3 regions of the Ureibacillus sp. FSL E2-3493 genome follow, and region 3 is predicted to be linked to each of the others. Evidence: a T-box and tRNA genes for the amino acid it is inferred to sense, from the RefSeq annotation. Region 3 holds a T-box; the other regions hold tRNA genes.

Region 1 (7,902 bases), 1.1 Mb from region 3:
TGAATTAGTAGTGCGTATTCGTGACGATCAAGACCGCCGAGTTGTACACATTCATTTACTTCAAGAAGGCGAAAGAATCATCGAAGAAGTGATTGAAAAAAGACAAAATTACTTACAAGAGTTATTAGTTGATTTTGATAAAGAAGAAGTTGACATGTTATCGAAATTACTACACAAATTACATTTACAAATGGAACAGGATTGAGGCGGTTTTTGTGAATGCCCCGATAGGCGTTATTGATTCAGGTGTTGGCGGCTTAACAGTTGCAAAGCAAATTATGAAGGTTTTACCAAATGAAACAATCTATTATATTGGTGATACTGCAAGATGTCCCTATGGACCAAGGAATAGAAAAGAAGTGTTACATTTTACATGGCAAATGGCTAAAGCATTAGAAAAGATGCATATTAAAATGCTCGTCATCGCATGTAATACAGCAACAGCTGTCGCGTTGGAGAGCTTGCAGAAGAAAATGTCGATTCCGGTAGTCGGTGTGATTAATGCAGGGGCGAGGGCGGCAGAGAAAAAAACGAAACGAAATGAAATCGTCGTACTTGCAACAGAAGGTACTATTAAAAGTGGGGCATATGAAAATGCCTTACTTTCTTTAAGTACGAAGGCGAAAATAATTCCTCTTGCGTGTCCGACGTTCGTTCCCCTTGTAGAAAGTGGCGAATATGAAGGACAGTTTGCATTCGACTTAGTTGCAAAAGGTTTAAAGCCGCTAGCCAATAAACAGTTTGATACCGTTATATTAGGATGTACCCACTATCCAATTATCCAGCATCATATCGAAAAAGTAGTGGGGCCGGATGTATTTGTCCTTTCCTCTGCGGAAGAAACGGCAAAGGAAGTAAAGGATTTACTAGAGTATTATAATCAATTGAATACTTCGGTAGAAGAACCTTATCATAAGTTTTTCACAACCGGCTCTGTCCCAATTTTTCGAACGATTGCTACAAATTGGTTAGAGTCAAATCATTTAGATATACGCCGTATAAAACTTTAAACTTACTTCATTGGTAATATCTTTTTTTGCACCATTAGCATGCCAATAGTTAAGAAGCTCGTAAGTATTTTTACTTTCGAGCTTTTTATTTTGAAAAACAATACAAAGGTCACTAGTATTCGCATCCACTCGAAAATTAAAATAAATTATGATAAGATGGGTTTCGCGAAGCAACGAGGAGGATTAACATGACAAGACATGATGGTAGAGCTGTAGAACAACTAAGACCTGTTACAATTGAAACGAATTATTTAATGCACCCTGAAGGATCTGTCCTTATTCAGGTAGGCAATACAAAGGTCATTTGTACAGCAACAATTGATGATAGAGTTCCAGGATTTTTACGTGGCCAAGGAAAAGGATGGATAACAGCGGAATATTCAATGCTGCCAAGAGCCACAGCAGAACGAACTCAACGCGATTCTTCTCGTGGGAAAGTAAATGGCCGGACGATGGAAATACAACGTTTAATTGGACGAGCATTACGGGCCATTGTTGATTTAGAAGCATTAGGTGAAAAAACTGTTTGGATTGATTGTGATGTTATTCAAGCTGATGGTGGGACACGTACCGCATCCATTACAGGCGCTTTTGTTGCGTTAACACAAGCATTAGCAAAAATTCACGAGGAAAAACCTTTCCCTAAATTCCCAATCGTTGATTACTTAGCTGCAACGAGTGTTGGATTTGTTAGGGAACTTGGTGCTGTATTAGATTTAAACTATGTGGAAGATTCTTCTGCGGAAGTCGATATGAACTTAGTAATGACTGGTTCTGGTCGTTTTGTGGAAATCCAAGGAACAGGAGAAGAAGCAACCTTCTCCCGTGATGAGTTAAATCAATTATTAGATTTAGGTGAAAAAGGAATTGCCGAATTAATTGCCTTACAAAAAAATGCCCTTGGAGAAGCAGCAAACTTAGTTGGTTCAACGAAGGAGGAAGCATAATGAAACAAGTTGTGATTGCAACAAAAAATAAAGGGAAAGCGAAGGACTTCGAAGCATTGTTTACACCCCTTGGTTACGAAGTTGTAACGATGTTTGAAGTAGCGCCTGATTTAGAAATTGAAGAAACAGGAACAACCTTCGAAGAAAATGCCATTTTAAAGGCTGAGACGCTTGCTAGACAGCTTGGAAAACTAGTCATAGCCGATGATAGTGGACTAGCTGTAGATGCCCTAGGAGGCGAACCTGGCGTATATTCTGCCCGCTATGCTGGCGACCATGATGATGAAGCAAACATTGTGAAAGTACTGGAAAAACTAAAAGGCGTACCGGACGAAAAACGCACTGCCCGTTTCTGCTGTTCATTAGCCATCGCTGGACCAAATATGGATACATATACAGTATTCGGTACATGTGAGGGTGTAATTTTACATGAAAGACGGGGAACAAATGGCTTCGGTTATGATCCAATTTTCTTTGTACCAGAACTAGACCGTGCCATGGCAGAATTAACACCAGAAGAAAAAGGAGCGATTTCCCATCGTGGAAATGCTATTCGTAAGCTGGCAGCAGAATTACCAAACTTGGTAAAGTAGGTTAATTAAAATAATAAGGGTCCCCGAAATAGTGTGTTTCGGGGAATATTCCATTTAAATTAAGTATATGAAAATAACTTCATGCATATAGTGATGGTTGGGATGGTCTTTTAGGAGGTGGAATGATGCGTTTATTAGTAATGAGTGATACCCACGGAGATGAGGAAGTGATTAAAAGGGTAAGGGAAGCCAATCCACAAGTCGATGCGATCGTACATTGTGGAGATAGTGAACTTTCCTATGATCATCCTTATTTAGATGGTGTAAAAAAAGTGCGCGGTAATTGTGACCGGGACGACCGATTCCCAAATGAAGAATTGTTTGAAGTAGACGGTGTGAAAATTTTCGTCGCCCATGGGCATTTGTTAAATGTGAAGTCCACTATTATGAATTTACTATACCGTACGAAGGAAGTGGAGGCAGATGTCGCCTTTTTTGGCCATTCCCATGTATTAGGTACGGAGTTAGTGGATAATATATTATTTGTGAATCCTGGAAGCTTATTAAAACCACGGGCAATTGCGGAAAAAAGTTATGCCGTTGTAGAATTCGAAGATAACACGTGGAAAGTAACAGGCTATACAGATAACGGGAAAGAAATCTTTACAAAAAACTATGCCTTATCAGAGTAACGATTCGATTTAAATTTTTTGATTCATTTATAAATTATTTTTCAAATAGTATTGACAGTTTACCAATAAGTGCATATAATAATAATTGTCTTTCATGATTATTTCCATGTTTGACCAATGTCTCAGTAGCTCAGCTGGATAGAGCATACGCCTTCTAAGCGTACGGTCGGGGGTTCGAATCCCTCCTGGGACGTAATTAAGAAAAAAACGCCTAAAACAGAACGATATTAAAAGTGTTTAAAACGCTGAAATATCAATGTTTCAGGCGTTTTTTCGTTTTTAGAGAATTCGATTGAATACGAGCGAATTTTAGAATTAGGTCTAAAATGTATACAAGGTAAACAGAATTAATTAGCATAGATGTATTCACTGGCGTGTGTTGTAGAGAATGTTTTCTTAACTTAATAAGGGCATTTAGCGCACTATCTCAATGAAAAGAGTCCGATACTTTATAGAAAATTTAGTTCTTTGTCTATTCGATAACATTGTTATAAATGTCAAATTGATATTCAGCGCCTACTTTATGAGCAAATTCTATTAGCCTATGATTAATAACAAGACCTCGGGTTTGATAACTATTAAAGTAAATAACGGTCATGATATGACATTTCAAATTGAACCTTTCCTTATATTTCTTGATGATTTCTGCAGAATCAAATAAGGAATCTATAATTTGGTTAATGGGTTCTTGGGGGAAATCAGTTAGTATAGCATCTGTTTCAAGCCTCCAAGCAGTTTCATCTCTTACAAGTTTATGTTTACCAATTATAAATTCTTCTCCTTGTTTGTACGCGTCCGTTGGATTTATTCCTATCTCTTTTGTGAATTCTTCCAATGGAAAGTGATCTCCATATAAAGTAAAATAGACCATTGTTTTAGTGCAATACTCTTCCAAGTTGAACACCTCTCTTTATTTCTAAAATAAAGTATATGTAATTAAATGTAAACGTCCAATGATTTACAATATTTTAAAAGGAAGGGATATTATGTTAAAATGCTGAAAACTTTATTACCAATTTCGGCTGCTGTATTGATTTTTAGTTTTGTTGCCCCTACAAAACTACACAAGCATCAACTGTTGTAAATGATCAACGCTAGTTGTATATACACCCCATCAGAAAATCGGATTCGTGATTTTCCTAATAGACATTTTCATCGCATTATTGAAGTGAAATTGGTTGTGGTACAACTATTGAAGTACAAATATGATGTGTTTATTAATAAGTAAATCTGATCGCTACCGATAGGATATTTTAAAAAAACAAAGCCTGCTCAATTAAACATTTGAGCAGGCTTTTCATGTTTTTAAATTCTTTATTGTTGGGTATCTTCTGCCAGGGCAGTAAAGATTACACCTAGTCCGTATGCGCCGGCATCTGGGTAGCCTAAACTACGTTCGCCGACAGTGCCTGCACGTCCCATTCGTGCAACAATATGTTTAGTCGATTCGGCACCTTTAACGGCTGCTTGTGCACCACGAGTGAAGCTTTCAGCAAATGTTGCACCTTCATTTGCAGCATCACCCCAAGCATCAACACATGGTACAAGGGCATCAATTAACGTTTTATCTCCGACAACAGCACCGCGTCCAAATGAACGTTCACCAGTCGTTTGGATACCATTAACTGCGGCTTGTAGCATTTCTGCAAAATCAGAAACCGTTAAAAATTCCTTACCTTCAATGGCTTTTCCAGCTGCGCGGAAAGCAGAGCCCCAAATTGGACCAGATGCACCGCCACAATGTTCCATAATGATCATGGAGCAATTTGCTAAAAATCCACTCATCGAAGTTTCGGATGTAAGTTCAGGCCATTCACGTTTTAATTGTTTAAAACCTTTTGCGATACTCGTTCCGAAGTCACCATCACCTGCATGGGCATCAAGCTCACAGAAAGATACTTCGTTTTCAATAATGACCTCGCTCATTTTGTCGATGTAATAGTGTAAATTCTCTAACGTAAATTGTTCGCCTTGGATTTTAGCAAACTGTTTCTCCATTTCCACTTTAAATGAAGGTTCTTTTGTTGTAGTTGTTTGTTCTGATTGAACCATTTGAATCGGTGCTGCCTCTCCGTCTACTTTTAAAGCTGGTGTAGAAGCAGGGGCGTCTATATATTGTTTTAGTTCGTCATCTAATTTTAAAATCGATAAGGATGCACCCGCCATATCGATGCTCGTCATATAATTACCTACAAATACGCGATGAACGTGGACGCCTTTTTCAAAGAGTGAACGAATGACACTATTGTTCAATACATATAGCTCCTGAAGTGGTGTTGAACCAAAGCCATTCACTAATACAGCTGCTTCCTTTACTTCGCCTAAGTCTTTTAATAAGTCATTTACCATTCGATCAGCAAGCGCATCCGCACTCATCATTTTTTCACGGCGGATACCCGGTTCACCATGAATACCAACACCATATTCCATTTCGTCCTCTTCTAATGTGAAGGTTGGTGTCCCTTTAGCTGGAACGGTACAAGAAGTCAATGCAAAACCGATGCTACGTACTTGTGATGCCGCTTTTTCTGCAATTTTTTTAACCGTTGCAAGGTCAAACCCAAGTTCAGCTGCAGCACCTGCAATTTTATGGACAAAAATGGTACCAGCAACTCCGCGGCGTCCAACTGTATATAAGCTATCTTCTACAGCGATATCGTCATCCACTTTTACGTAGTCTACTAAAATGCCGTCTTCTGCAGCAAGGGCGGCACCGTTTTTAAAATTCATCATGTCGCCGGAGTAGTTTTTAATAATCATTAAAACACCATTGTCAGTTGCTACTTGTTTAATTGCTTGATAGACTTGAATTTGAGATGGGGAAGCAAAGACCTCTCCGCAAACTGCTGCATCGAGCATTCCAGTACCTACAAATCCTGCATGGGCTGGCTCGTGACCGCTTCCACCACCACTAATTACACTTACTTTATTTTCTTTCCCTTTACGTCGAGAAATCACTTTATATTTTTCATTTAATTGAAGTTCTGGATGAGCTAGTACAAGTCCATGACACATTTCCATTACCAAATGTTCTGTTTGATTCAATAATTTTTTCATCAATAAAACCTCCTTTTTGTAAAACCTTAACTTGTCCTACTCTTAAATAATACCTGATATTTTGACTTTTGAGGATGAAAAGGGGAACAGTAATACGAATTAAAACGCTCTTACGCCCCAGTTAGTTGCAGGTGGATACGAATACGAGTAAATTGTTCTTCCATCTAATATGCCAACATAAAATTAAATTCGGAAGTAGAAAAAACTATACGAAAAGTAGGTTATAGGATGAATATAAAAACAATTGATACATGTACACTAGGAGATATCATTACAATTTGGAATGAAGGATTTTCAAATTATTTTGTACCGGTTTACAATGATCAAAATACCTTTATTAAACGTCTAGCTAATGAGGATTTAGATGTGGCATCTTCCTTTATTGTAGAAGAAGACGGGGTGCTACAAGGGATTTTTTTAAATGGATTTCGTGAAAATGACGGAGAAGTAGTGGCATGGAACGGTGGGACTGCTGTACATCCAAATGCTAGAAGAAAAGGGGGAGGACAGCTGCTCCTAGAAAAGAGCATAGAAGAATATAAAGCTCGTAATGTGAAACGGGCAAGCCTTGAAGCAATTAAAGAAAATACAGGTGCGATTTTACTTTATGAGAAACTGGGCTACAAAATAAAAGATGAACTGATAATCTTTAAAGGTAGTGTGAAAAAGAAGGGTACCCTTAATGTTGAGTTTACACATCCTGAACGACTATCACAATTAACGATATATAATAAAGATGTTCCTTGGCAATGTCATGTGAAAAGTAACTTAACTGCTCAAGCTGCCGTGTTTTACAATCAATTCAATGATCCGATTGGTTATGTACTTTATCAGCAATCAGATGGGGAAACGAAACAGACAAGATTTATACAAATTGAACTTCTAGATATGGTTTCACAAGATGAATTTTGTGTAATGGTAACTACCATTACACAAGGTGGCAATTTTACAACAGTCAATACCCCTCTTTCTTCACGAGCTGCTCAATATTTCATTAACTTAAACATTGATGAAATGATCCGTCAAGTATGGATGGAAAAAGAGATATAATTCAGGTGCTTTAACTTTCAGAGAATATGTGGATATTTAATAGATTTTACGTCGAGAAAACTTATCTCGGCGTTTTTTATTGTGATGTTAATGAAGCAATGAAATAAAAATTTGTTTGAGGGCACAATTTAACGACAGAATATAATACCGGATGGGGTGACATACTGAAGTTAAAAAGGAGCGAAAAAGATGGGGAATCTTAAACCGATTAATTTAAGTTCATATAAAACAAATCCTTCCGAAAAACTAACGTCAGCAGAAATGGCTAAACTATGGGCTACTTATATGGGAAATAGTATGGCTAAATATATTTTGCTTTATTTTCTTAATCACGTTAAGGATGAGGATATTAGAACTTTATTAGAAAATGCGTTAACGTTAAGTGAAAATTTTGTGAAAACATCGAAAGAGATTTTTATAAAAGAAAATTATCCGGTTCCTATAGGGTTTTCAGAAGAGGATGTAAATCTAGATGCCCCACGTTTATTTCAGGATGAATTTTATGTTCATTATTTAAAATATACTTCAAAAGCTGGAATGAGTATTTATAACGTAGCTATACCCCTCGTGTATAGAAAAGATGTAAAAGAATTTTTTAGATATTGTATGGATT
Region 2 (7,902 bases), 1.5 Mb from region 3:
TTATAGCATTACAAAAATGAGCTGAATAATCAAATTGTAACTTACACAAACTAATGTCGTACAATTTGTACACTAAATTCTGGGAGGAAAAAATTTATGGAAAATCAATTCATGAATGAATCTCAAGCAATGCAAGGAAATATGCCACTTTCGATGAACCATGGTGCCCATGAAGTGTTAGACGTTCATGAAGTTCTAAGTGCTTCCATTGGTGCAATGAACACATTTATCTTCTTCCGTCCTCACGTACAAGACCAAGAACTTCTAAATATTTTGGATAGACAATATGCCTTCATGTTAGACGAGTACAATATTACGGCTGAATGTTTCAAAACAGGACAAGATCCAAGTCACCCTACTCGTTCTTACAAAATGCAAATGGGTAACGATACAAAATACGGTTTAACACCTGGCCAACCGAAAAAACCGATGACTTCTGCAAACGAAATCAATGACGGTATTATTTCAGGCTTCTTATTAAACTGTCATAAAATGGGGGCAACTGGTAAAACAACGGCAGCCCTTGAATCAACAAACCCAGTAGTACGTCGTGTATTACAAGACTCTATCCAAAACTGTATCGAAATGGCATACGAATTATCTCTTTACCAAAACAAAAATGGTTACTACCAAGTACCACAACTTTCATCACAAGATATGCAAACGATGTTAAATATGTACGGGCAAGCAGATAAAGCAAAAGATATGCCAAACTAAAATAAACAAATCCATTTGATGGCATCATCAAATGGATTTGTTTTCATTTATAATACTTTTCCTAAAAAGGCTTTCGTTCGTTCATTTTGAGGACGACTAAATAATTCTTCAGGATTTCCTTGTTCCACAATATACCCACCATCCATAAACACGACCCGATCCGCCACTTCTCGGGCAAAGCCCATTTCATGGGTGACAACAACCATCGTCATTCCTTCAACGGCTAATTGTTTCATCACATCTAATACTTCCTTTACCATTTCAGGGTCAAGGGCAGATGTTGGTTCATCAAACAACATCACTTTCGGTTTCATCGCGAGGGCCCGCGCAATGGCTACCCGCTGTTGTTGCCCACCGGAAAGCTGTTCAGGATAATTGTACGCCTTTTCCTTTAAACCTACTTTATCTAATAGTTCCAAGGCAAGGTTTTCCCCATCCTTTTTGTCCATTTTACGTATGAGCATTGGCGCCATCGTAATATTTTCAATCACTGTCATATGGGGAAATAAATTAAACTGTTGAAATACCATTCCGACTTCCGTTCGTATTTCGTTTATGTTCGTTTTCGGATCATTGACCATAACCCCATTAATATAAATCGCGCCATCGGTAATTTCCTCTAATAAATTGATACATCTTAAAAACGTACTTTTACCAGAACCCGATGGACCGATTACACAAACTACTTCCTTTTCATAGACTTCATAGTTAATTCCCTTTAATACTTCTAATTTTCCGTAAGCTTTGTGTAAATTTTCTACTTTTATCATGATGCAATCCGCTCCTCTCGTTTTTTCCGCGGATTGTAATGGATACTAAACCGTCTCTCAACATATGCAATTAGTTTCGCTACAGCATACGTTAAAATTAAATACATAATTGCTGCCACTAAGTAAGGTTCCCAGAAACGTTGGTAAGCGCCTGCTACCACTTTCGCTGCATATAAAATATCATTCGCAGCAATAACCGTTACAAGGGAAGAATCCTTTAATAATGCAATAAATTCATTACCTAATGGTGGAATCATTCGACGAAAGGCTTGAGGTAATATAATTTTCCGCATCGCTTGGCGTTCCGTTAATCCAAGGGAGCGGGCAGCTTCCATTTGACCTTTATCAATCGATTCAATCCCGGCACGGATAATTTCTGCATTATAAGCGGCACTATTTAAAATGAGGGCTGTTATACCGGAAACCAAAAAACCAAAGGATTGACCGAAAACCGCGGGTATAAATGCTAAATGAATGATTAATATTTGAACTAACATTGGCGTTCCACGGAAAAGATCTACATAAATTTTACAAGGCCAATAAACCCATCTTTTTTTAGACGTTTTACCTAACCCTAGTAATAACCCTAGTACGATACCTCCTAAATAACCGCATATCGTTAAAATAATCGTCACCCATAAACCATTTATAAAAAACTCACGGTAGTCCCAGACAATATCCCACCGCATATCTAAGAAGTTCATCTGAAACACCTCCAACTAATTAATCCAGCTCTTGACCTGTAATTTCAGCCAATTTACCATTCTCTTTAATTTTTTGAAGGCCTTCATTTAATTGTTCAAGCACTTCTGTATTTCCCTTTTTCACCATTAACCCGTAATATTCTTTTTCAAAACTATCATCCTCGATCGCTTTTAATTTCGAATCTGGGTTGTTTTTAATATATTCAAGAATGACGGCGTTATCTCCAATAGCCGCATCTACAGTACCATTAATCACTTCTTGAATCGCAATTGGCGTTGTTTCGTAAGGTAAAATATTCGTGCTTGTTTTCCCTTGTAGATCTTGGGCTGCGTAATGACCAGTCGTATTAATTTGTACACCGATTTTTTTATCTTTTAAATCATCAAGTTTAGTAATATCCGAATCTTCTTTTGTGACGATTAATTGGGTAGCCTCATAATACGGTTCTGTGAAATCATAAGTTTCTTTCCGCTCATCCGTTATTGTAATCGCAGAAATACCTAAATCAATTTCTCCATTTGTTATTTGTTGGAATAACGGCTCCCATCCAACGTTATTAATTTCAAACTCTACTCCAATTTCTTCCCCTATTGCTTTCACAATATCAATATCAATACCGACAATATTCCCACTATTGTCAAAGGATTCGAAAGGAGCATAGGCAGCATCTGTACCTACTACTAGTTTCGTTGTTTCCCCTTCAGTACTTGTTGAGTCGGATGATCCGGAAGCTCCATTCTCTTCTGCACCACATGCAGCTAAAATAAGTGAAGCGGCAGCAAAAGGCATCAATAGCTTAAATAAATTTTTCTTTAACATCGTATTCCTCCTTCAAAATAAGTGATTCATATTATTCTATAATCAGAAAATTGAAAATAAAATAAGTTTAGATATCCCCAATTATATAAAGTTCAAAATTTTAATACAACATTTAATTTTCTAAATACTTAAAATAAATTGTAGATTATCGGTTATTTTTTACTAGAAACTATTATAGAAAAGTCGAATATTTATGACTTAAGAGGGGTTTTGTTTAGATTTCTTATTAATGTTCAAATACAAAAAAAGACCCGAGAGTTCTAATTGAACTTTCGGATCTTGTTTCTTTATTCAAACCTCAAACTAAAATTATTCCATTATCGACGCTCATAAATTTATATATGAAAAAATTGGTAATGATAGTTTAAAGAGAATGAATTAGGGATAAAATGAATTGGTACAGTAATTACATTTTATCCCTTATGTTTCATTCCCTCTGAATTTTAATAGGCTGCTAAAACTAGTAAAATTCAGGAAGGTATTACGTATTATATTATATAGTTAAAACAGTAAAATGGCGCCCTCGGAGGGAATCGAACCCCCAGCGGAAGAACCGGAATCTTCTGTGTTATCCATTACACCACGAGGACGTTTAATATGTCACTTGTATCGACTAAAACGATTTTCAGTATAAAATTGAACTTCTAGTAAAAAGCATAGTGTCGATTTATGACCTTTCTATTATACAAATGTATATAAGACAATTCAACTATAAAATTGAAGTTAGGGATAATTTTTTTAAAGAAATACTGAATGATTTCATACACAAAATTGGTTTGAATGCCTTTTCCATTCCCATCTTATAGCTCTACTATCCCCATAGAATAATAGTAATTTTCATTTTAAATTTATTTTATTCACAATTAGTGGTTTATATTTGACCTTCCTTGACTATTCTGTGTATGATATGAGTACAGCTGAAGTGAAAGCTTCAGCACGTAGTAAACGACTAAATCTTTTTAAGGAGGATTTACAATGAATTTAATTCCTACAGTTATCGAACAAACAAATCGCGGTGAACGTGCCTATGACATTTATTCAAGACTTTTAAAAGACCGCATCATTTTACTTGGTAGCGCTATTGATGATAATGTAGCAAACTCCATTGTTGCCCAATTATTATTTTTAGCAGCAGAAGATCCAGATAAAGATATTTCCCTATATATTAACTCACCTGGTGGCTCCATTACAGCTGGTATGGCTATTTACGATACAATGCAATATATTAAGCCTCAAGTTTCTACAATTTGTATCGGCATGGCAGCTTCAATGGGTGCATTCTTACTTACTGCTGGTGAACCAGGTAAACGTTTCGCATTACCAAATGCTGAAGTGATGATTCACCAACCACTTGGTGGAGCTCAAGGGCAAGCAACTGAAATCGAAATTGCTGCAAAACGTATTCTTTTCTTACGTGATAAATTAAACAAAATTTTATCTGAACGTTCTGGTCAACCGTTAGAAAAAATCGCTCAAGATACAGATCGCGATAACTTCATGACAGCAGAACAAGCGAAAGAATATGGTTTAATTGACAATATCATTACTCGTATCGAAGATTCTAAAAAATAATAATCGAAACAAAATGGTGATAAGGAATTTCCTTATCACCATTTTTTTATAAAAAAGGGACGTCTCATTTAAGTATGAGACACCCCCTTAAAGTTGCGAGCGTTTACAAGTTTTCTCATTGTTATTCTTCTCTTTGAATTAAGGATGATAATCCGTCGATAGCCTCTTGTTCATCTTTACCGTCTGCGATAAGTGTAACAGTTGTTCCTCTTGCAATTGCTAAGCTCATAATCCCCATAATGGATTTAGCATTCACTTTTTTCTCGTCTTTTTGTAAATACACTTCTGATTTAAAACGATTTGCTTCTTGTACAAATAAAGCAGCTTGTCTTGCCTGTAAACCAGATTTCAATTTCACTTCTACATTGGTTTCAACCATTTATCGATACTCCCTTTCACACCGTACATAATATAATTTTATCTTATCTAAATTGTATAAAAAGAACAATGTTAGATTACTACAATTTTTTGAACAATCACTATTTTATCGTTTCGCCGCGTCTTAAAGCATCCGCTATTTCGTCAATTTTACGTAAACGATGATTTACCCCCGATTTACTTACAGTTCCAGTGGAAACCATCTCGCCAAGTTCTTTTAAAGTCACATCTTGATACTCAACACGAAGCCGTGCAATTTCTCGTAACTTTTCAGGAAGTTGATCAAGTCCGACCGTATTTTCAATAAATCGGATGTTTTCCACTTGACGAATAGCCGCACCGATTGTTTTGTTTAAGTTCGCCGTTTCACAATTGACGATACGGTTTACACTGTTTCGCATATCCCGTAATATCCGTACATCTTCAAACTTTAGCATCGCCTGTGTGGCGCCAACAATTCCTAAAAAATCAGAAATTTTTTCAGCTTCTTTTAAATAGGTGACAAATCCCTTTTTCCGTTCGATTGTTTTTGCATTTAAATTAAATTGATTCATTAAATCGGCTAATGCTTCCCCATGCTCTTTATATAAAGAATAAATCTCTAGATGATAAGCAGAAGTTTCGGGGTTATTTACAGAGCCACCTGCTAAAAACGCTCCACGCAAATAGGCTCGTTTTTGATTTTTATTTGATAACAACGAACTAGAAATGGAATGATTTAATTGAAAATCCCCAGATAAAATATCTAAATCTGTTAATAGTTCACGAGCACCATCCCGAACCCGGCAAATGTAAACATTATTTTTCTTTAAGCGCATTTTTTTTCGCACTAAAAGTTCCACATTGTATGGATATAATTTTTTAACAATCGTGTACAGTCTTCTTGCAATTGCTGCATTTTCTGTTTGCACGTCTAAACTCAGCTGTCTATTTGTAAAGGATAATGATCCGTTCATTCGTATAAGTGCAGAGACTTCCGCTTTTAAGCAATGCTCATCCGTCTCTACTTGCGTTAACTCTTTTTTTGTTTCGGAAGCAAATGACATCTTTCTCCCCCCTTTTACCTATGTATGAAAACAATCATATCATATATTCCATTCTAGAGTTCGTTTTGCTTACTTACATTCTCTTCAATGTGTAATCATACAACCATTTCGCAATTTTATTGGATTCATGGCGGACAACCCCAGATTGGATTGTTGCGATTTCCTTTTTAATAACTTCCAATCCCATGCTCTTTAATTTTTCTATATCAATCAGAACTGGTTCTGCATTTTCTTCTCGATAATTTTCTTTTATCGGTAAGGGGAGTTCAATATCATTTACTAAAATGGCATCTAAACAAGGCTTTCCTACATGATCATAAATCGCTTGAACATGATCTGTGGCACGATAACGAATCGTTTCACCCTTTTGTGTCATTAAGTTGCAAATATAAATCCGTTTTCCCTTTGCCTTTACTAAAGTATCTCCAATTTCTTTGACTAATAAATTGGGAATAATACTTGTATATAAACTTCCAGGTCCTACAAGAATAAAATCGGCCTTCTCAATCGCCCGAATCGCTTCCGGGAGCGCTTTTACATCTTCAGGCACTAAATAGACCCGTTTAATTGGAAGATGGGAAGATGGAATTTTAGACTCCCCTTCAATAATAGATCCGTCAACAAGTTCTGCGTTCAATGTAATTTTTTTATTTGCTGCTGGTATTACTTTCCCGTGCACCTTTAAGACCTTACTCATTTCAGCAATCGCATGACTAAAGTCTCCTGTTATATCCGTTAGTGCTGTTAGCATTAAATTTCCTAATGAATGACCACCTAATTCAACGGATTGCGAAAAACGATACTGGAACATTTGCTCAACTAACGGTTCCGTATCAGAAAGGGCAGCAATCACGTTGCGAATATCACCAGGTGGCGGAATATCGTAGTCATCACGGAGTCGACCTGAAGAGCCTCCATCATCGGCAACCGTTACGATTGCAGTAATGTCAAAGGGATATTTTTTCAATCCGCGCAACATTGTTGAAAGGCCCGTTCCACCTCCGATGACTACAATATTCGTTCTCTTTTTTTTCATTACTTCAATCCTTTCTGCGATTGATGTCACGGTGGGTAATGGCAGTTTTGTAATGATCGCTAAATAGTTTCCCGAAATATTCAGCTAATGTTACAGAACGATGTTGACCACCTGTACATCCAAAAGCAATCACTAATTGTGCTTTCCCTTCATGGATATATTGCGGAATCATAAACTCAAACAAATCTTTTAATTTCGTTATTAACATTTGTGTTTCTTCAGAAGCTAATACATAGGATGATACTTCCTCTTGTAAACCTGTCTTTGGACGTAATTCCTCCACATAATACGGATTCGTTAAAAAACGGACATCGAATACTAAATCTGCGTCAATCGGAATTCCATTTTTATATCCAAAGGACATGACATTAATAAAGAACTTTGGCCTGTTCGTATTGGAAAACTCATTGCCAATTCGTTCTCGTAATTCTCTCGGTTTCATATGGGAAGTATTATAGACAAACTTTGCTCGACCTTTTAGTTCAGCAAGCATTGCTCTTTCCTTTTCAATTCCTTCGAGGGGTAATCCTTGAGGAGCTAAAGGGTGAGATCTTCTTGTTTCTTTATAACGTCGAACGAGGGTTTCATTATCAGCATCCAAAAACAATACCCGTGTTTTAACATATGCTTCCTTTTCCAATAAATCTAGGGCATCGATTAATGATTCGAAAAATTCTCCTCCACGCATATCCATTACAGCGGCAATACGTGTAATGTTTCGTTCGGATTCTTTCATTAATGCTAAAAAAGTCGTTAATAGAGCAGGGGGTAAATTATCAATGCAATAATAACCTAAATCTTCAAAGCTTTGGACTGCGACTGTCTTACCAGCTCCGGACATCCCTGTAATAATGACTAT
Region 3 (7,902 bases):
TCTGTTGTACCTTTATGTTATCTCTTAACGATATTTCCTAAAACGGACTCCGATTGCATTTTTCACTAGGTCTTGAGGCTGAGGGAATCTAGGAAAAGTGAACGAAATTAGTCATTCATGCTATTTTGACAAAAATAGAAGGAAAGTCGTGACACCCTTTGACAAAATATTCAGAATCTATTCTTTATAATGTTGGTAATGAGAGGAGGACGTAACATGAGAACATATTCAATATTTCATATAAAAAAACAGTACCAGTCTTTTGTATTTGGAAGGGAAAGAATGCTTCTTGAAATGGTATCGACTAAAGAGCAAGCTCTCGAGTCCTCTGCGGATAAGCAGCTAAGCTATCTCTGTGAACCGATTGAAGGAAGAATGGTACAAGGTGTAATTTACGAGCATTTAAAAAAGAGTTTCCCGACAATTCAATGGGTAGATGATTATTTGAAATTTGAACACCAACTTAAAGGTGGTTTAAAAATAAAAGTATGTAATTATCATATAGAGGCCATTTGTGAGGGATCTCGTATGTTAGATTTGGATTTATTCCATAGTTTGAGCCAAATGAATGATTCTTTTATTGCTTTTAATACAGAAGAATCGGAATGTGGATGGTTAAAACCGATTAAACATGCTTCTTACTAGAAATGAATAGTTTTACGGATTGTAGGTTTGGGATACGATTATAGAAAAAACAATTGAAAAGCTAGTATCTAAATAGTTTATAGTGTATAATCCTTCATGGAGAGTTTATCTTTGTTTTCTTTATATGATTGTGAAACTTGATTTTCCATTCGTATAAAGTGGTTGAACAAAGTTTGATTCATGGTATTAACGGCAGTGGAGGAGGTTGGCACAAAATGGCTACATGGGCTTGGATTCTTATCGTAATTATCGCTCTAGTAGGGGGCGTTGCACTAGGTTTCTTTTTAGCACGTCAATATATGATGAAATATTTAAAAGAAAACCCACCAATCAATGAACAAATGATTCGTGTCATGATGGCTCAAATGGGACGTAAACCATCTGAAAAGCAAGTTCGTCAAATGATGGCACAAATGAACAAATTACAAAGTAAATAATTGTAATCTCAACAACAGTTTGCATACGTTAAACTGTTGTTTTACTTTCTATGGTTAAGTAAACTTTTCGAAAGGTGTAATTTTAGCTTTAAGCTGAAATTACACTTTTTCTTTTTTATAAGTAATGGTTTGAAAAATAATCATTTTTTTAGCATGTTTTAATGCTTCCTTTACTAAAATTACTATAGGAGATTTAAAAAATAGTATTTTGTATTGTTGATAATAGAAAATTTAGAACAAGGTAGATAGAAATGTTATCGAACAAGTAGTTCTATGAAAATATGGAGAAGGAGTGAGTTTCAATGTCCTATAGCCAAAAATCTTCATTTAATCTTTCTACAATCATTTTCCTCCTTTTAGTCGTTGGTTTCATTTTTTTTAGTCCATTTTTCGTTACGGAAGAATGGAGTTCTTTACCCCAGTTAAATACCATTTTCCTTAGTATTTTAATCGAAGCCATTCCATTTGTTTTAATAGGTGTCCTAATTGCTGGATTTATTCAAATATTTATTACGGAAGAACATATCAAGTCATGGATTCCGAAAAGTAAAGTAAAAGCCGTGTTCATGAGTTGTATAGTCGGTGCTTTATTTCCAGCATGTGAATGTGGAATCGTTCCTATTGTTCGAAAATTAATTGATAAAGGCGTTCCTTTATATGCAGGAGTTGGTTTTTTATTAACCGGTCCATTAATTAATCCAATTGTTATCCTTTCAACGTATATGGCCTTTGGAAATGATTTAAGGATGGCTTTGTTACGAATGGGCGTTGGGTTTGTCGCAGCATTAGCCATTGCACTAGTGATAAGCTTTTTATTTAAATCAAATCAATTAAAACATAAGGAACATAGCGTCACAAAATCAAAAGGAAAACAACCCCCTTTATATCAAAGAGTAAAAGGAATGTTCGAACATTCAATCGATGAATTTTTTGATATGAGTAAATATTTAATTATTGGTGCCTTTGTCGCAGCTGGGTTACAAACCTTTGTAGCTGCCCAATCGTTGCTAGCTTTCGGAGATAGTGTTTACCATTCGACGATTGTAATGATGGCATTAGCATTCTTCTTATCCCTATGTTCAGAGGCAGATGCCTTCATTGGTGCTTCCTTTAGAAACTTGTTTCCCACAACTTCCATCCTTGCCTTTTTAGTGTATGGACCTATGATTGATTTGAAAAATACGATCATGTTACTAAGTGTCTTTAAGGCGAAGTTTGTATTCGTATTATTCCTTCTAATTACAACGATTGTCTTTTTATTTGTAAGTTTAACTAGTTTCCTATAGGGGTGTTTCCATGAAGTTTCACTTGCAACATTTTATCAAAGCTGTCATTTTAGGCGTATTCGTGTTGTTTTTCATTGATTTACATTCGACAGGGACGATCATGAAATATATTAACCCGAAATATGAAAATATTAGTAAGTTAGCAGCGGGTATTTTTATCCTGTTGTTCTTTATACAGCTGTTTCGTATTTTTCAAAGGAAAGGGAAAGGACATCATCATTGTGGTCCAAGTTGTCATCACGGTCATGACCATGGCAATGAACAATTTAATTTATCAAGATTATTCAGTTACAGTGTGATGGTTTTTCCTATTATTACGGGATTTGCTTTTGAACCAGCTACTTTAAATTCCACCATTGCTTCAAATAAAGGATCGATTTTTTCCCAAGTAAATCAAAAGGAAACTTCCCCTTTGAATGAAACAACCCTTACAGATAAAGAAAATATTGATATTTATTCAAGTGACCACGTTCCATTAGTGAATAACAATTATTTATCAAATGAAGAATATGAGAAAAAGTTATCGTTACTTGAGCAATCCGAGACGATTCAAATGCAGGATGATATTTTTGGTTCTTATTACGAAGCGTTAAATGAAAATCCAACGGAATATGTAGGAAGAACCATTCAAATGAGCGGGTTTGTTTTTAAAGAAGATGGCTTTAATTCCAATCAACTCGTATTATCTCGTTTTATGATTACCCATTGTATAGCTGACGCTAGTATTTTAGGGATTTTAACGGAATTTGAAGGGGCAAATACTTTAAAAGAGGATACTTGGCTTGAAATTGAAGGCGTATTAGATGTGACAAATTACGGGGGATATGAAATTCCAGTTATTAAAGCAACTGGCTGGAAAGTAATAGACGAGCCGACTGAACCATATGTTTATCCGGTATTAACGTTAGCTGAATAAACTATGTTTTAATCATTGAACTGTTTTATTAAAATTTTCTTGCATTTCAATTTACGATTATGTAGAATCAATTTTAATTTAATGAATGGGAAATTCGATGAAAAAGACAGTAGCTAATATGGAAGGGTAAGCGAATTAGGGGTGGTGGGAGCCTAATACTGAAAATATTAGTGAAACGCACTTTGGAGAAACTTCTTGAAACTTAGTAGAGAAGATCGGGGAAGGCACCCCGTTATGAACGAAAAAAGCGGTCACATTTGTGGCAACTAGAGTGGTACCACGGGAATTTATGCTCTCGTCTCTTTTTTATAGAGACGGGAGCTTTTTTGTTTAGAGGAGGATGAAAAATGAAAACGAAATTAGCGTTCCTTATTTCGAAGGCATTAAATGAAAGTTTATCAGTTGAGGAAATAGAATCATTGTTGGAAATACCTAAATATGCCCACTTAGGAGATATTTCTTTTCCTTGTTTTACACTAGCAAAAAAGTTGAAAAAATCTCCTCAATTAATTGCGAAGGAAATAGCCGAAAAAATTCAAGGTGATTTTATACAAGAAGTGCGTGCAGAACAGGCCTATGTCAATGTATTTTTTCATCAATTACAAGTGGCCAATAATGTAATTGAAAAGGTTTTATTGGAAAAACATCATTTTGGAACAAAAGAGAAAAACGGTCAAAAGGTTGTTTTAGATTTTTCATCACCAAATATTGCGAAGCCCTTTTCGATGGGACATCTTCGTTCCACGGTAATTGGCAATGCGTTAGCAAACATTTCTGAGAAGTTAGGTTATGAAGCTATCCGTATTAATCATCTAGGAGATTGGGGTACCCAATTTGGGAAATTGATCGTTGCCTACCAATTGTGGGGCAATCTACAGGCTATTGAACAAAATCCTATTGAAGAGCTATTAAAAATTTATGTAAAGTTTCATGAAGAAGCAGAAAAAGAAGAGTCGTTAAACGACAAAGCAAGAGAAGCTTTTAAAGCCCTTGAAGATGGAAATGAGGAAGCTCACGCATTATGGAAATGGTTCCGAGATGCTTCGTTAAAGGAGTTTGAAGACATTTATCAAATGTTAGGTGTTTCCTTTAATTCCTATCACGGTGAAGCCTTTTATAACGATAAAATGGGTTCTGTTGTAGAAGAATTAATAAATAAAGGATTACTTGAAGAATCCGACGGTGCGATGGTCGTTCAATTAGAAGAGATGCCACCTTGTTTAATGATGAAAAAAGATGGGGCCACTTTATATGCGACCCGTGATTTAGCAGCGGCCATGTATCGATACAATTTATATGAACCAGCTAAAATTTTTTATGTGGTCGGCCATGAACAGTCGCTCCATTTTAAACAGTTGTTTGCAGTGTTGAAGAAAATGGGGTATCAATGGTCCGAAAATTTAATGCATGTTCCATTTGGCATGATGTTAAAGGACGGGAAAAAAATGTCTACTCGTAAAGGGAAGGTCGTTTTACTAGCCGATGTGTTAGCAGAAACGATGCAAGCTGCGAGAAAAAATATTGAAGAAAAAAATCCCCAACTTAAAAATAAAGAAAAAGTAGCAAATGAGGTCGGAATTGGAGCAGTTATTTTCAACGACTTAAAAAATGAACGAATGAATGATATCGAATTTTCTATTGAAAAGATGGTGACTTTTGAAGGAGAAACGGGACCGTATGTTCAATATACGAATGCGCGGATTCAAACTTTACTCAACAAAGGCAAATTTTCATTTACGGAATCGCATTTAAATTATTTAGATGGGGAAGCGTGGGAAGTAATAAAACTTATTGAAACTTTTCCTCATGTAATCGAAACGGCTTTTGTTCAAGCAAATCCTTCAACAATTGCGAAATTTAGTTTGCAACTAGCAAGAAGCTTTAATAAATATTATGCTAATACGAAGTTTTTAACGAATGATGAATTACAAAGAGAACGTTTGAAAGTTGCTTATGCGGTTTCGATACTTTTGCAAGAATCTTTACGATTATTAGGAATTAAAGCACCTAAGGAGATGTAAAAATAACCCCCTTTTAATATTCAAGAAGGGGGTATGTTTTATTATAAAACAAAATGATATTATCAAAATAAACTGGGATATTATTTACTTGTCAATTACAAGTGAATGTTTATACCGAATTTATCATTTACTTTCAAAAAAACGTTGATTCCTATTTAGATACGGTAAAAGCATAAAGAATTTTATCGTCATTATGTCAAGAATGAAAAGTAGGAGTGGTTATATAATGGAGTATTTATTTATTGCTATATCTATTGTAATCATCATTTACAGGATTATGAAAAATAGAGGAACGTTAAAGGAACTGACAAAACGCCAAATTTTAGGGGTTGGGATATCCTATCTTTTAGCAACATTAATGGGCTTTATTTTTATATACTTTGGAGGGAATTGGATTGTAGGATCAATTTCGAATATAATCTTTAAATATATAGTTTTTCTTGCCTTCGTCTTGATTATCCTCAATTTATGTGTAACCATTTTAAACAAATTGTTACTGAAAATTACAAATGGAATTTTACCAAAAGAATAAATGATGTTATAGAAATAGGCTAACAATAAATTTTTTATATTTCCACAATCGAGCACAATTCAGAGTAGAAGTTGTGCTCTTTCTTTATGTGTGTAATCCAAAGGATAAAATATGGACAATTAATAATTTCAAAAATAATGAGCAGAATTAAAAGAATTAAAAAAAATTATAAATTCCAATTGACAGTCAATCTACTTAGTGTTACGATGTACTTGTAGTAAGCGTTACTTGATACTTGTAGTGCTTAGTAGTGAATTTTGAAAAAGTTTCTAAATTTTAATTGACACGCTCACTACTTAGTGCTACATTATAGATGTAGTTAGTATTACTTAATAGCTTTTTTACACAAAGCTATTAAGTAAAATTTTTTCTCGGTACTAAGTAATACAGAATATAAGTCAGACAGAATAGGGGAGGCGCTGAACATGGAAAATTTAACTGAGATGCTGAAGGGTTCGCTGGAAGGGTGTGTGTTGGAAATTATTAGTCGTCATGAAACCTATGGCTATGAAATTACCCGTCGCCTAAACCAACTTGGGTTTACTGAAGTTGTGGAAGGAACTGTATACACTATCCTAGTACGATTAGAAAAGAAAAAACTAGTTAATGTAGAAAAGAAACCGTCAGATATGGGTCCACCCCGCAAGTTTTACACACTTAATGAAGCTGGGCGCCAGGAACTTGAATTGTTTTGGGAAAAATGGGATTTTTTATCTTCAAAAATTAATGCTTTAAAGTCAATCTAGTTTCATAAATTGTATCGTCCAGTGGTTTTGGTTCAGCTTTATAAAAAAAGGAGGAAAAGTAATGAGGTTTTGGGAAAAAATTACAGGCAGTGACATGACGAAAGAAATGAAAAATTTTGAATTCCGTGCCAAAAAATTGCCATCTGATTATCAAACGGCATGGGAAAAAATTAAAGCTAATCTTTGGTCGCACTCAGATTTCACTGGTCGCAACCTCATGCCAATTCTTGACGGTGTACTTGGTCTACTTGAAGAAACGGCAGCGGAAGGTCAGCGTGTTCAAGAGGTTTTGGGCGATGATATTCAAGGCTTCTGTTCGGCATTGTGCGGTGAAGAGGAAGCAAAATCTTATCGCGATAAGTGGCGTGAGCAACTAAACAGAAATGTTGCTAAAAAACTGGGTAAATAAGGAGGATAAAAATGAGCATACAAGACATTATTGAAGGTAAAAAAGAGTGGAGAGCACACATGGCGCGTGTCAAAGCCCTCCCACAAGATTATCGTGTTGTTTATAAGGAGATTCAAAAATATCTTTTTAAGGTCGGCCCTGTCGAGTTAACCGAAGGGACTGGTTTACTTTCGGGAATTATTGATCTTTTTGAAGAAGGTGCTGCCTCCGGGAAAGGTGTACTCGAAGTGACAGGTAATGACGTGGCAGCTTTCTGCGACGATTTAATCAAAGATTCGAAAACATACGCTGACATCTACCAAGAATCTGTAGACAAAGAAGTTGCTAAGGCAATGAAAAAGATTACAGATAAAAAGAAGTAAAAAAAGGTACCGAGAAGGAAAATGTATATGAGGTAAAGCGAGTATATTGAGGATGGATAAGAGGTTCAAGAATCGATTAAGTAGAAGCAATAATCCCGTTCTGAATAGTGGGTAACCAATGTGAATTATCACCTTCACTATTCAGTTATTTTTTGACTCGGTACTAAGCAATACTTATTATAAGTCAGACTTAATAGGGGAGTATTGGCAATCTAGAATTAAGGCCGTTAATCGGATATTTATACTGCTTTGTCTGTATACGAGTATCTACCTCTCTTTTCAGACTAAGCTAGGAAATTTTCGATTTCGAAAGCAATCTTTCTATACTTAATATAAGGAGGAAAAAATATGGGCAATGTAGCGATATCAGTAAAAGGGTTAAAGAAATCTTATAAAGACAAGGAAGTATTAAAGGGAGTGGATTTTGATGTACGGCGTGGTGAAATTTTCGCTTTGCTAGGTTCAAATGGAGCAGGCAAGACGACGACAATCAACATCCTCTCGACATTGATGAAATCTGATGGTGGTAAAGTAAATATTTGTGGCTT

The links. The T-box of region 3 lies ahead of argS (arginine--tRNA ligase). A T-box ahead of a tRNA ligase gene usually reads a tRNA of that ligase, here a tRNA-Arg.
Region 1: it encodes a tRNA-Arg, which carries the amino acid that the T-box ahead of argS (arginine--tRNA ligase) is inferred to sense. The anticodon was not compared.
Region 2: it encodes a tRNA-Arg, which carries the amino acid that the T-box ahead of argS (arginine--tRNA ligase) is inferred to sense. The anticodon was not compared.

What each region holds. Positions count from the first base shown of each region.
Region 1 covers NZ_JBBOPK010000001.1:2,350,183-2,358,084, reverse strand. Annotated here, with positions in the region: gene MHH69_RS12155 (MarR family winged helix-turn-helix transcriptional regulator) at 1-205, shown strand, start outside; gene racE (glutamate racemase) at 216-1,010, shown strand; gene rph (ribonuclease PH) at 1,199-1,957, shown strand; gene MHH69_RS12140 (XTP/dITP diphosphatase) at 1,957-2,550, shown strand; gene MHH69_RS12135 (metallophosphoesterase) at 2,676-3,182, shown strand; tRNA gene MHH69_RS12130 (tRNA-Arg) at 3,302-3,375, shown strand; gene MHH69_RS12125 (DUF4279 domain-containing protein) at 3,655-4,077, opposite strand; gene dhaK (dihydroxyacetone kinase subunit DhaK) at 4,497-6,239, opposite strand; gene MHH69_RS12115 (GNAT family N-acetyltransferase) at 6,468-7,289, shown strand; gene MHH69_RS12110 (DUF3231 family protein) at 7,479-7,902, shown strand, end outside.
Region 2 covers NZ_JBBOPK010000001.1:2,773,123-2,781,024, forward strand. Annotated here, with positions in the region: gene MHH69_RS14310 (spore coat protein) at 97-717, shown strand; gene MHH69_RS14315 (amino acid ABC transporter ATP-binding protein) at 765-1,487, opposite strand; gene MHH69_RS14320 (amino acid ABC transporter permease) at 1,484-2,191, opposite strand; gene MHH69_RS14325 (basic amino acid ABC transporter substrate-binding protein) at 2,211-3,011, opposite strand; tRNA gene MHH69_RS14330 (tRNA-Arg) at 3,527-3,601, opposite strand; gene clpP (ATP-dependent Clp endopeptidase proteolytic subunit ClpP) at 3,987-4,583, shown strand; gene MHH69_RS14340 (HPr family phosphocarrier protein) at 4,705-4,962, opposite strand; gene whiA (DNA-binding protein WhiA) at 5,063-6,007, opposite strand; gene MHH69_RS14350 (gluconeogenesis factor YvcK family protein) at 6,081-7,043, opposite strand; gene rapZ (RNase adapter RapZ) at 7,048-7,902, opposite strand, start outside.
Region 3 covers NZ_JBBOPK010000001.1:1,288,652-1,296,553, forward strand. Annotated here, with positions in the region: gene sirA (sporulation inhibitor of replication protein SirA) at 217-645, shown strand; gene MHH69_RS06555 (YneF family protein) at 861-1,082, shown strand; gene MHH69_RS06560 (permease) at 1,385-2,368, shown strand; gene MHH69_RS06565 (TIGR03943 family putative permease subunit) at 2,379-3,284, shown strand; T-box leader at 3,373-3,590, shown strand; gene argS (arginine--tRNA ligase) at 3,632-5,305, shown strand; gene MHH69_RS06575 (hypothetical protein) at 5,532-5,837, shown strand; gene MHH69_RS06580 (PadR family transcriptional regulator) at 6,263-6,583, shown strand; gene MHH69_RS06585 (DUF1048 domain-containing protein) at 6,645-6,992, shown strand; gene MHH69_RS06590 (DUF1048 domain-containing protein) at 7,004-7,354, shown strand; gene MHH69_RS06595 (ABC transporter ATP-binding protein) at 7,703-7,902, shown strand, end outside.